DNA from 3 places in the Pantoea alfalfae genome. Region 1 is predicted to be linked to each of the others. Evidence: predicted binding sites of a transcription regulator. Region 1 holds the regulator's gene; each other region holds the start of a gene.
The links. Region 1 encodes Fur, which represses iron uptake genes when iron is present. Its sites were predicted from a motif close to ATAATAATGAGAACNACTATCAA; they were not measured.
Positions count from the first base shown of each region.

Region 2: the regulator Fur is predicted to act here: its motif matches at 1,680-1,702, upstream of exbB (tol-pal system-associated acyl-CoA thioesterase).
Region 3: the regulator Fur is predicted to act here: its motif matches at 2,514-2,536, upstream of fepD (Fe(3+)-siderophore ABC transporter permease).

Region 1 is NZ_CP082292.1:2,885,600-2,889,849, reverse strand. Features, by position in the region: gene glnS (glutamine--tRNA ligase) at 1-819, shown strand, start outside; gene K6R05_RS13575 (hypothetical protein) at 1,056-1,451, shown strand; gene fur (ferric iron uptake transcriptional regulator) at 1,517-1,960, opposite strand; gene fldA (flavodoxin FldA) at 2,308-2,838, opposite strand; gene ybfE (LexA regulated protein) at 2,971-3,246, opposite strand; gene ybfF (esterase) at 3,415-4,179, opposite strand.
Region 2 is NZ_CP082292.1:673,423-677,672, forward strand. Features, by position in the region: gene K6R05_RS03255 (TRAP transporter small permease) at 1-416, opposite strand, end outside; gene K6R05_RS03260 (TRAP transporter substrate-binding protein) at 466-1,437, opposite strand; gene exbB (tol-pal system-associated acyl-CoA thioesterase) at 1,787-2,509, shown strand; gene exbD (TonB system transport protein ExbD) at 2,516-2,938, shown strand; gene K6R05_RS03275 (MFS transporter) at 3,175-4,250, shown strand, end outside.
Region 3 is NZ_CP082292.1:3,562,736-3,566,985, reverse strand. Features, by position in the region: gene K6R05_RS16665 (isochorismate synthase) at 1-54, opposite strand, end outside; gene fepB (Fe2+-enterobactin ABC transporter substrate-binding protein) at 231-1,199, shown strand; gene entS (enterobactin transporter EntS) at 1,194-2,438, opposite strand; gene fepD (Fe(3+)-siderophore ABC transporter permease) at 2,586-3,575, shown strand; gene fepG (iron-enterobactin ABC transporter permease) at 3,572-4,250, shown strand, end outside.

The DNA of each region.
Region 1 (4,250 bases):
GAAGGCTGGGACGATCCGCGCATGCTGACCGTTTCAGGTCTGCGTCGTCGTGGTTACACCGCCGCCTCTATCCGCGAGTTCTGCCGTCGTATCGGCGTGACCAAGCAGGATAACATCGTGGAGATGGCCTCGCTGGAGTCCTGTATCCGTGATGACCTGAATGAGAATGCGCCACGTGCTATGGCTGTGCTGGATCCGCTGAAAGTGGTGATCGAAAACCTGCCAGCTGGCCATAACGAAATCATCACCATGCCAAATCATCCGGGTAAACCGGAGATGGGTACGCGTGAAGTGCCGTTCAGCCGCGAGATCTGGATTGACCGTGCCGATTTCCGCGAAGAGGCGAACAAGCAATATAAGCGCCTGGTGCTGGGCAAAGAAGTCCGCCTGCGCAATGCCTATGTGATTCGTGCTGAGCGCGTCGCTAAAGATGAAGCGGGCAACATCACCTGCATCTACTGCACCAGCGACGTAGACACGCTGAGCAAAGATCCTGCCGATGGCCGTAAGGTCAAAGGGGTCATTCACTGGGTGTCTGCGGATCACGCGCAGCCAGCAGAGTTCCGCCTGTATGATCGTCTGTTCAGTGTGCCAAATCCGGGCGCGGCAGAGGACTTCCTGGCGGTGATCAACCCTGAGTCACTGGCGATCAAACTGGGCTTTGTGGAACCGAGCCTGCGCGATGTGGAACCGACCACTCCGTTCCAGTTTGAACGTGAGGGTTATTTCTGCGCCGACAGCGTTTACTCTACGCCATCGCAACTGGTGTTTAACCGCACCGTCGGTCTTCGTGATACCTGGGCGAAAACTGGCGAATAAATTTTTTTGAGGCTGACCTCATAAAATGACAAAAGGGCGATTTATCGCCCTTTTTTGTTGCCCTGATTTTACTCATTGCCGACATTTATTCTGATCTAACCGCAACCGATTAAATGCGGCATTGTGAGAGAAATCTGAGTTTAAAAAAATTAATCAATTTCCAGATGTGAATTATCCGCTTTCAGGTAGGCTATGCGCTCTCAGAGGTTGCAAAGCGGGTTACAGAAGGAAAAAAAATGACAGTTCTCGCCCAGGAAGCCAGAAACAGTGTGGTCGTTTTACATCAGCTCATTGAACGTATTTTTAACCAGCCTGCCGGATCTGACGACAGTTTTGAGCTGCTGATGTCCTATTTTCATCCTGAATTCCGCATGGTCACCCCAAAGGGCAGAGAGTGCAATCTGAACGAGGTCGAGGCGCTTTTCCGGCAGCTGCAGGGACAGCGCGAAGGGATGCGCATTGTCACCTGCGAACACGTCATCCTCTCTCATCATGAAAAAGAGATCACCGTACAGTATCGCGAAATGCAGATGATGAATGGCAATAATCAGAGCCGTATCTCGCTGGCGATACTGGACTGCAGCAGCTCTATTCCACGCTGGCGCTATCTGCAGGAGACGCTGGTCGCCTGATACAACAGCCGAAGACAGACGAAAAAAAACCGGTGAATTCACCGGTTTTTTTATTTCAGGTCGCGTTACTGGTCGTGCAGGGTTTCGTCTTCCCGGCAATCACCCAGCGTACAGTGTCCATAGAGATAGAGGCTGTGGTTGGTCAGCTTGATGCCATGACGGGTGGCGATTTCACGCTGACGCGTTTCGATCGACTCATCGCTGAACTCAATAACCTTGCCGCAATCCAGACAGATCAGATGATCGTGGTGATGCTGCTGCGTCAGTTCAAAGACAGATTTACCGCCTTCAAAGTTGTGACGGGTCACGATACCGGCGTCATCAAACTGGTTCAGAACACGGTAAACGGTAGCCAGGCCAATCTCTTCGCCGATGTCGATCAGGCGTTTGTACAAATCTTCCGCACTGACGTGATGGCACTCAGGTTCCTGAAGCACTTCCAGAATTTTCAGTCTGGGCAGCGTCACTTTCAGGCCAGCCTTCTTTAATGCGGTGTTATTGTCAGTCATGCGGATTTTGTCCTGTCACTATATTCACTTTTGTGGCTTATCGCCTTGAATGTCGATCTGCGCTCATTCTCATTTGCGTCTCATTATAGAACTGAAGCGATGAAATGAAAACCAGAGGGCGTGCCTGAATCATCACGGGCTGTGGGGGATAGGTCACCGGGCCGGGGAGGATTCTGGCAGATGTCTGTTGGTACATCGCTTAGTCTTACCGCCTGAAAAAATAAGCGGAAGATCGATGCGGGTATTCTACAGATTAAACGGAGAAAGTTAAAAAAATGTGGCTATTATTTCTATAGGAATTTCCATTGCCTCAATGTGAGCTGGCGCTCACATTGAGGCGGGCAGGATCAGGCTTCAAGGATATCTTTCAGCTGCAGTTCATCAGAAATCTGCTTAACCCACTGCTCCACGCGCTGGTTGGTCAGTTCAGGCTGACGATCTTCATCGATGGCCAGACCCAGGAAGTGGGTATCATCGGCCAGCCCTTTTGAGGCTTCGAAGTGATAGCCTTCTGTTGGCCAGTGGCCCACTATTACGGCACCGTGCGGCTCAATGATGTCACGGATCGTGCCCATCGCATCACAGAAGTACTCCGCGTAATCTTCCTGATCGCCGCAGCCAAACAGCGCAACCAGCTTGCCGTTGAAATCGATCTCTTCCAGCGTCGGGAAAAAATCATCCCAGTCGCACTGCGCTTCACCATAGTACCAGGTCGGAATGCCCAGCAGCAGGATATCAAACGCTTCCAGATCTTCTTTTGTGCTTTTCGCGATGTCATGCACTTCTGCAACGTCTGTACCCAGCTGTTTCTGGATCATTTTTGCAATGTTTTCGGTATTGCCGGTATCGCTGCCAAAGAAGATGCCTACGAGTGCCATGAGTAAAATAACCTCTTAAATCCTGATAATGAGATGTGTGCCGCAGCACATTTCAGCGAATAATAGCAGACGAGAGAAAACCGGTGAACGGTTAAAGCCCCGACATTTGCTCCTGCGTGCGTTTTGCCCGCATTAATCCAGTTGGAGCTGTGCCAGCAGCATCTGTTCAATCAGTTCGCTGCGGCTGAGATTGCGCTGTTCTGCCAGCGTGTTGAGCGCATCGACGGCTTCACTGTTCATTTTCAGTTCGACACGACGAAGTCCGCGTCCTTTGTCACGTTTGAGTTGATTGCGCTTGTTAATGCGCAGCTGTTCATCACGCGAAAGCGGGCTGGTTTTGGGTCGACCAGGGCGGCGCTCATCAGCAAAGAGATCGAGCGTCGTGCGGTCAGTCTGTTCTTTTGCCATGGCTTAGTAAAACTGAATGGGGGCGGGCGCCAGTCACTCACCGCGCAGATTATAAATTATTGGCCATTGCCGCAGCAAAACGGACGCGCGGCAAAATTTTAGCGCGCCATCATACTTCACGCTTACTCCGGACGCCAATCCTAAACCTTTGCCGCCATCTATTTGCTTTTAAAGCGCAAAAAAGCGACGGACACTGCGCAAAACGGCATCGGGTTTCTCTGCATGAACCCAGTGTCCCGCGCCTCCAATGACATGGGCCTGCGCGGCAGGGAACTGCTGCAGTAGCGCATCGCGGTAGCGGTTGTCCAGATAGCTGGAGTCGCCGCCGCGAATAAACAGCGCCGGATGATCCCAGGCCGGAACCGGCTGCCAGCCCGAGATCGTGGTGTAGTTATCCCACAGCACCGGGACGTTAAAGCGCCACTCGCCCGCCTGAAATGACTTCAGCAGGAACTGAATCACCCCTTCTTCATCGATAAGCGTACGCATAATCTTCGCCGCCTCACTGCGTGACGAGACGCCTGCGTCGGTTACAGCTCGAATGCCGGCAAAGATCTCGTCATGGCGGCGGGTCTGGTAGTCGACCGGGGCAATATCGATCATCACCAGCCGCTCAATGCGGTCCGGCACCAGCGCGCTCATGGTCATGGCGATCTTGCCGCCCATTGAGTGACCGATCACCGCGACGCGTTCAATGCCGTGCGCATCCAGCGTATCGACCATGTCCTGCGCCATTACAGCGTAGTTCATCTCGTCAGATCGTGGAGAGAGTCCGTGGTTACGGACATCAACCTGCAGCAGAGGACCGGCATCTTTCAGTCCGCGCGCCAGCACGCCAAGGTTATCCAGACTGCCAAAAAGGCCATGGATAAGCAGGACAGGTAAGGAATCAGCAGGGGATTGTTCAGTTTGCAGACGGGCGTTCAAAATCATAGCAAAGTTCTTAAGTTTGAGACCTGTGCTTAGGTTATCATGGTTTCACCTTTTCAGGCGCGCCGGTTCCG
Region 2 (4,250 bases), 1.8 Mb from region 1:
CCAATCGGGATTGGCAGATACATCTCGCCATAGGTCACCGCTGGAAGTGACGCGAGGGTCTGAACCCACATCGCTTCGCACAGGCTATAACTGGCCTGGAAGATCACCAGGCAGGTGATAATCATCAGCAGATCGCTGACGCGCAGCATGAGGCGCTGCCGGGCAGGCGACAGGCGGTCAGTGACCATCGATACACAGATATGGGTTCCGGCGCGCAGACCCACCGGCGCGCCGATAAAGGTAAAAATAATCATGCAGATAATGGCAACCGGCTCCGGCCAGGAGAGCGCGCCGTTCATCACGTAACGGGCGAAGATCCCAATCGGGATGACCGTTACCATGATCAACAGCGCCACGGCGGCCACCAGCATGCAGAGCAGATAAAGCCCATCCATCAGACGCGTATAAGCAGACATAATTGATACCTGATTAAGCACGCCACACGGCAGTGTGGCGCGGGAAGGGTTATTTCACCTCAGCGATCCGGGTCATCAGATCCTGATATTTGCCGCCAAACTGATCGCGTACTGGCTGAGTCGCTTTGACGAAATAGTCACGGTCAGTCTGCTGGAAGGTGACGCCGCCCGCCTTCATTTTGGCGATCGACTCTTCGGTATAGGTCGCCCAGAGCTGACGCTCCTCATCCTGTGCTTCTTTGCCGAGCTTTTTCAGCAGTGCCTGATCTTCGGGTTTCAGGCGATCCCAGGCGCGTTTTGAAAACAGGATCATCTCTGGCTGGATAAAGTGGCCGCTGAGGGTGTAATACTTCGCAACCGGCATGTAGTTATGAGCGACAAAGGTCGGTGGGTTGTTCTCGGTGCCATCGACCACGCCAGTCTGCATCGCACTGAACACTTCACTGACGCCCATCGCCACCGGATTCGCGCCCATCGCTTTCAGCGTCGCCAGCGAGATGGCGCTATTCTGCACCCGGATCTTCATGCCCTTAAGATCCTCCGGTTTCGCCAGCGGCTTCTTAGTGATCATGTTGCGCTCACCGGCATCGGTCCAGCCCAGGAACACCATGCGGGCATTGGGATCGTTGTCGAACTTGTCGGCGATCTCGCGGCCTATCTCGCCATCCAGCACTTTGTGCATGTGATCAACGTCGCGGAAAACGTAGGGCAGGGTCAGCACGCTGGTTTCCGGGGCAATCGAGGTGACCGGCGCCAGCGAGACGCGGATCATATCGATGGCACCCAGCTGCACCTGTTGCAGCGTCTGATCTTCATCGCCCAGTACGCCACCGGCGTAGAGCTTCATCTCCAGCCGTCCATCGGTGGCCTGTTTCAGTTTGTCGCCCATGTGTTGCAGGGCGACCACGGTGGGATAACCGGCAGGCTGTACTTCAGCCACTTTAATCACCTGTGCCGTGGCGGTGGCGCTCGCTATCATCGCCGCCAGGGCACTGGCTACGCATGTTTTCATCATTCTCATTATATTGTCTCCCGCAGAGGTAAGACGGCCTGCAGTCTGGGCTAACTGCAGAGGGCCGTGAGGAGCCAGCATAGTGAAAACGCGTCTGAGTAAAATGTAGCAATGCTGATTGAATGAATTCCGTCACATTTTGAAACGTTGTTTTAATAAATTTTCATGCAGCTTCACATTTTCGAAACATCCTCACAAGCCGTGCCTGAACCCGCTCAACAACAGGTCAAGAGCGCAGATCAGCTTTGTAAATACTAATGAGAACTACTATCAATTCGCCACCGTTTTGCTATTATTTGCGCTTGTTTCGCATCCCTGAATCAGAAGTTGGAGAAGCAGCGTGGTAGCCAGTGATTTGATGCAAACGGACCTCTCCGTTTGGGGCATGTATCAACATGCCGATATCGTGGTAAAGGTGGTCATGATTGGCCTGTTATTGGCCTCAGTGGTGACCTGGGCGATCTTCTTCGGCAAATATGCCGAACTTAGCGCGGCTAAGCGTCGCCTTAAGCGTGAGCAACTGGCACTGGGCGAAGCCCGCAATCTGAATGACGCCGCCCGCATTGCCCAGTCGTTTACCGGGCACAGCCACAGTGTGGTGCTGCTGAACGATGCGCAAAATGAACTTGAACTGTCGGCGGGTGTGGAAGATACCAACGGCATTAAAGATCGCACCAGTTTCCGTCTTGAGCGCCGTGTCGCCGCCTTCAGCCGCCATGCAGGACGGGGCAATGGCTTCCTGGCGACTATCGGGTCTGTCGCACCCTTTATCGGCCTGTTTGGCACCGTCTGGGGCATCATGAACAGCTTTATCGGCATCGCGAAAACCCAGACCACTAACCTTGCGGTGGTGGCACCGGGTATTGCCGAAGCGCTGCTGGCGACTGCGATTGGCCTGGTCGCTGCGATCCCGGCCGTCGTCATCTATAACGTTTTTGCCCGCATGATCGCCAACTACAAAGCCTCGCTGGGGGATGTCGCTGCTCAGGTGATGCTGCTGCAGAGTCGTGATATCGACCTGGGCACCGTTGCCAAAGAAGTTCCGCGTCCTGCGACCGCCCAGAAACTGCGCTTAGGGTAAGTTGTTATGGCCATGCGATTAAACGACGATCTGGAAACCGATGGTGAAATGCATGAGATCAACGTGACGCCGTTTATCGACGTCATGCTGGTGCTGTTGATCATCTTTATGGTGGCCGCGCCACTGGCCACGGTTGATGTGCGCGTTAATCTGCCCGCGTCCACCAGCGCGCCGCAACCGCGGCCGGAAAAGCCGGTCTATCTGTCGATTAAAGCGGATAAGCAGCTTTACGTGGCTAACGATCAGGTCACGCCGGATTCGCTGGTTAACGTGCTGACCAGCCAGACGCAGGGCAACAAAGAGACCACCATTTTCTTCCAGGCAGACAAGTCGGTAGATTATGAAACGCTGATGAGCGTGATGGATAAGCTGCGCACGGCGGGCTACCTGAAAATTGGTCTGATGGGCATGGAAACTGTGAAGAAATAGCGGGTTATCCGGCATAATGAAAAGGCGACTGTTAAGGTCGCCTTTTTTTATGGCGGCGCTTCAGCCAGATAAAATCAGGCAGATCGGCGGCCAGGCGGATCATTTATGCTGCCTGATTTGAATTGTTAATTGGTTGTTACTCATGTACACAGAATTGTAAAGTGCAATGGTGAGCCAGGTCACATTAATCTCGCCTTAGTCAGGCTAAAACGGCTAAAAAACAACAGGAAGCCGTCATGAGTCACACCCCGTCTTTACAAAAGCCGCCGAAAAGTGCGGCCCGAACCATCTTTAACGTCACCAGTGGTAACTTTCTGGAGATGTACGATTTTATGGTGTTTGGCTATTACGCCACCGCCATTGCCAAAACTTTCTTTCCCGGTGATGACCCGTTTGCTTCCCTGATGCTCACCCTGATGACCTTTGGTGCTGGTTTCCTGATGCGCCCGCTGGGGGCGATCATTCTGGGTGCCTACATCGACCATCACGGTCGTCGTAAAGGCTTGTTGCTGACGCTGGGCCTGATGGCGATGGGTACCCTGACCATTGCGCTGGTGCCAGGCTACGCCACGCTGGGCGCGGCGGCACCGATTCTGATCCTGCTGGGACGCCTGTTGCAGGGCTTCTCGGCAGGCGTCGAGCTGGGTGGCGTGTCGGTCTATCTGGCGGAAGTCGCGCCGAAAGGTCGTAAAGGCTTTTTCGTCAGCTGGCAGTCGGGCAGTCAGCAGATTGCGGTTATTTTTGCCGCGCTGCTGGGCCTGATGCTGAATCATCTGCTGGCGAAAGAGGCGGTGACGGAGTGGGGCTGGCGTATCCCGTTTGTGGTCGGCTGTCTGATTGTGCCATTCCTGTTCTACATCCGCCGGATGCTGGAGGAGACCGAAGCGTTCAGCAAACGTAAACATCACCCGAGCATGACGGAAATCATGCGCTCAGTTGCCAGTAACTGGGCGCTGGTGCTGGCGGGTATGCTGATGGTGGTCACCACCACGGTAATGTTCTACATGATCACTGCCTTTACCCCGACCTTTGGTAAAACCGTGCTGATGATGAGCGACAAACAGGCGTTTCTGGTCACCCTCTGCGTCGGTGTCTCAAACCTCTTCTGGCTACCGCTGATGGGCGCGCTGTCGGATCGCGTCGGTCGTCGTCCGCTGCTGATCATCTTTACCCTGCTGATGATTGTGACTACCTGGCCGGTACTGCATTGGCTGGTGGGATCGGCCAGCTTCGCTCATCTGCTGGAAGCGGAACTGTGGCTGTCGTTTCTTTATGCCAGCTACAACGGTGCGATGGTGGTCTATCTGGCGGA
Region 3 (4,250 bases), 680 kb from region 1:
GAGTGCCGGAAAATCCTGCAGCAGGGGATGTTCAAATGCCAGCGATTCCACCATAATTTCACCTATAAATGATAAGATAACTAATAATGATTATCATTTGTATTATGTTGCAGTAACCTACGTCGAATAGCCGAAGGTGTCAATAAATACGCGGTGATTCAGCTGGTTTTGTTGGTTAAATCAGCACAAGTTGTCGCCCGGATTACCGGAGAGAAATAGGATGAAAACAAATGACTAAACAGGGAGTAACGTCGGCATTAGCGCTGTTTTTGCTGAGTATCACTCTGTTCAGCGTGACCGCTGTTGCACAGACCGGCTGGCCGCGCACCTTCGCGGGGGCAAAAGGTCAGGTCACCCTGGCTCAGGCACCGACTCGCATTGTCTCGACCAGTGTCACCCTGACCGGATCGCTGCTGGCGATTGATGCGCCGGTAGTTGCCAGTGGCGCAACCGCACCCGGCAGCCGGCTGGCTGATGAGCAGGGATTCTTCCGGCAGTGGGGGCGTGTGGCGAAACAGCGTGGCGTAAAGCGGCTCTATATTGGTGAACCCAATGCGGAAGCGATCGCTGCGGAAGCGCCAGACCTGATTGTGGTCAGCGCCACCGGTAATGATTCAGCGATCAAACTGGCCGATCAGCTCTCGGCGATTGCACCGGTACTGGTCGTTAACTATGACGATAAAAGCTGGCAGCAGCTGGTGACGCTGCTGGGTGAGGCGACCGGGCATGAGGCGGATGCCGCTGCCCGGATAAGCGAGTTCGACGCGCGTGAAAAGGCGCTGAAGGCAAAGCTGACCCTGCCTCCGCAGCCGGTTTCTGCAATGGTGTGGAACGGAGATGGCCGGGCTGTGAATCTCTGGACGGAGGCATCGGCACAGGGGAAGTTACTGCAGGCGCTGGGCTTCACGCTGGCAACGCCACCGGCGACGCTTCAGTCCGCTCACAGCATGGGACAGCGTAAAGATATTCTTCAGCTGTCAGGCGAAAATCTGGCGGCAGGCCTGAATGGCCAGACTTATCTGCTGTTTGCCGCCGAAGATAACACGGCTGCGCAGGTAATGAGCAATGCTTTTCTGGCGCAGACCCCAGCGGTGCGCGCTAAAGCGGTCTATGCGCTGGGGCTGGATAGCTTTCGTCTCGACTACTACAGCGCCAGTCATTTACTGACGCGGCTGGAAGCGCTGTTCGTGAAATCATGATGTGGCTTCGTCGGGGGCAGGCCGTTGATAGCGTCGCAGGCGGCCCATCAGCAGCCACATGATGAGACCCAGCACGGTGGCTGCCAGGCCAGAGAGGGCGGCTGCCTGCTGCGGCAACAGCAGTGAACCCATCGCGCCAATGATTGCTGCACCTATCGCATCGCCGGTGACATTCTGCGCTGTCCAGAGGCTGTTGATCCTGCCAAGCAGTGCATCGGGCGTCAGCGTCTGAATCATCGCGTACTGCACCAGGCTGCTGATGGCACTGAAATAACCAAAGGCCACGAGGCAGATCAGACTCAGGCTGAACCACGGCATCAGGCTGAACAGAGCCAGTGCGACGAATGCCGCGATGGCACTGACCAGAATCAGGCGGCCCGGCTGTGGCGACTGCGCCAGCCGTCCGCTGGTCAGCGCGCCTGTCGCAGCACCCAACGGCACGGCGGCGTACATCAGCCCCAGCTCCGTCAGACCGACCTGCCAGTGAGGGGCCAGCGCCGGATAGAGCACGCGCACCGCGCTGGCTAACGTCACCAGCGCGCCAGTCAGCGCCGCCATACCTACAATCGGCGTATCGAACAGGAAGCGGACGCCGCTGCTTAGTGCCTTTATGGGATGTTCACGCGGCTGCTGCGGTGGCGCAAGCGGCGGCAATCGCAACAGGGTTAACACCGTCAGCAGCGTGCCGAACGCGGCCAGCCCGTAGTTCCACGCCACACCGCCCTGAGCAATCACCATACCCGCAATCGCGGGTGACAGAATCGCGCCAAAGCGCACCGTCAGCATAGTAATGGCACCCGCCTTCATCAGATTCTCACGCCCGACCAGCGCCGGCGTGGCCGCCAGCAGCGCCGTGACGCCTATCGCGCCGAAAAAGCCATCCCAGAGTCCCAGCACGAAGACGGCGATGACCGACGGTGAAGGGAGCAGGGCATTTATGCACAACGCGGCAAAGCCCAGGCCACAGGTGGATCGGGCAAACAGGATCAGGCGACGACGCTCATAGCGATCGGCCAGCACGCCGCCGGTCAGCAGGCCGATAAACATACCGGCTCCGGCCAGCGTCACCGCCAGTCCTACCAGCAATGGTGATTGCGTCAGCTGATGAATCTGAACCGGGACCGCCACCGCCAGCATGCCGAGCGCGACAATCGAGATAAAGCGGGCGATAAACAGGGCGCGAAAGGCGGGATGGGTTCTCAGCAGAGTGAGATCGATAAAGTGGGAGGGTTTGTTCATAGCGTCGCTTTTTTTGACCCATTTTCCTCATTATTGAATCTGAGAGTCATGATAACATACAAAAAACAGTTAATAACGATAACAAGTATCATTATCATAAACACTCGTAATTGCGGGCCATGTTGAATTCGTGAAGGTTTAAACGTTATGCGTCAACTCCGTGCAATAGCCGGTTCAGGGATGCTGCTATTGTTGCTTATTGCGCTCAGCCTGATGCTGGGTGCCAGACCTGTCCCCTTTCATGATGTCACACATGCCTTACTCTCCGACTGCAGCCGCATCGATTGCGTGATCGTGCGCGATGCCCGGCTGCCGCGAACCCTGGCAGGACTGCTGGCCGGGATCAGTTTAGGTCTGGCGGGCGCACTGATGCAGAGCCTGACGCGCAATCCCCTGGCTGACCCAGGCATTCTTGGTGTGAATGCCGGAGCGGGTTTTGCGGTGGTGCTTGGCATCGCCCTCTCTGGCGCCGATTCTCCTGCGGAATGGCTGGGTTTTGCTTTTACGGGTGCACTGCTGGCGTCGCTGCTGGTGGCCATGACGGGTGCGATCGGCGGCGGCCGCGTGAATCCGCTGCGTCTGACGCTGGCAGGCGTGGCGCTGGGTGCGGTGCTGGAGGGCTTAACATCTGGCCTGTCGCTGCTTAATCCCGATATTTACGATCATCTGCGTTTCTGGCACAGCGGCTCGCTGGATATCCGCAATTTTGCCATTCTGCGCACTGTCTTTCCGGCGGTCGTAGCCGGGAGCCTGCTGGCGTTGCTGCTGGCAGGTTCGCTCAACAGCCTGAGTATGGGCGGAGATATGGCAACCGCGCTGGGCACCCGTGTGATGCGTACTCAACTGGTGGGATTGCTGGCGATTGCACTGCTGAGCGGTGCGGCGACGGCGGCAGTCGGACCCATCGCCTTTGTCGGGTTAATGACACCGCATCTGGCCCGCTGGCTGCTGGGCAACGATCATCGCTGGATGCTGCCGGGAACCCTTGTGATCACGCCCTGTCTGCTGCTGGCCGCCGATATTCTTGGACGGCTGCTGATACCGGGTGAACTGCGCGTGTCAATTGTCACGGCCATTCTCGGTGCGCCGATGCTGATTGTGCTGGTGCGCCGTAAGCTGGGAAAAGGGCAGATATGACACGGATGATGATCAATGCGTTACTGCTGTTGATGGCCTGCGGGGTGCTGGCTTTTTTGGGCATCACGCGCGGCACCTTACCGATCTCAGCCAGCCAGTTATGGGCACTTTTCAACGGCGAGGCAGCGCGCAATGTTCAGCTGATTGTGCTGGAGTGGCGTCTGCCGCGCGTCATGATGGCGCTGCTGATTGGTGCGGCGCTGGGCGTCAGCGGGGCGATTTTTCAGTCGCTGTTGCGCAACCCGCTGGGCAGTCCCGATATTCTGGGTTTTAACACCGGCGCTTACAGCGGTGTACTGGTGGCGCTGGTGCTGTTCCAGCAAAACATGGAAGGGATGACGCTGGCGGCGCTGGCAGGCGGGCTGCTCACTGCAGGTGTGGTCTGGCTGTTCAGCTGGCGCAACGGCGTGGAGACTTTCCGGCTGATTATTGTCGGCATCAGCGTGCGGGCACTGCTGATGGCGCTGAACAGCTGGCTGATTATCAGTGCTTCACTGGAGGCGGCACTGAGCGCCGGGCTCTGGAGCGCCGGTTCACTTAACGGCATTACCTGGGCGAAAACCACGCCGGTGATCATCGTGCTGCTGCTGGCGCTGCTGGCAACAGGCATGCTGGCCCGCCGCATGCGACTACTGGAGATGGGTGACGACACGGCCTGTGCGCTGGGCGTTCCGG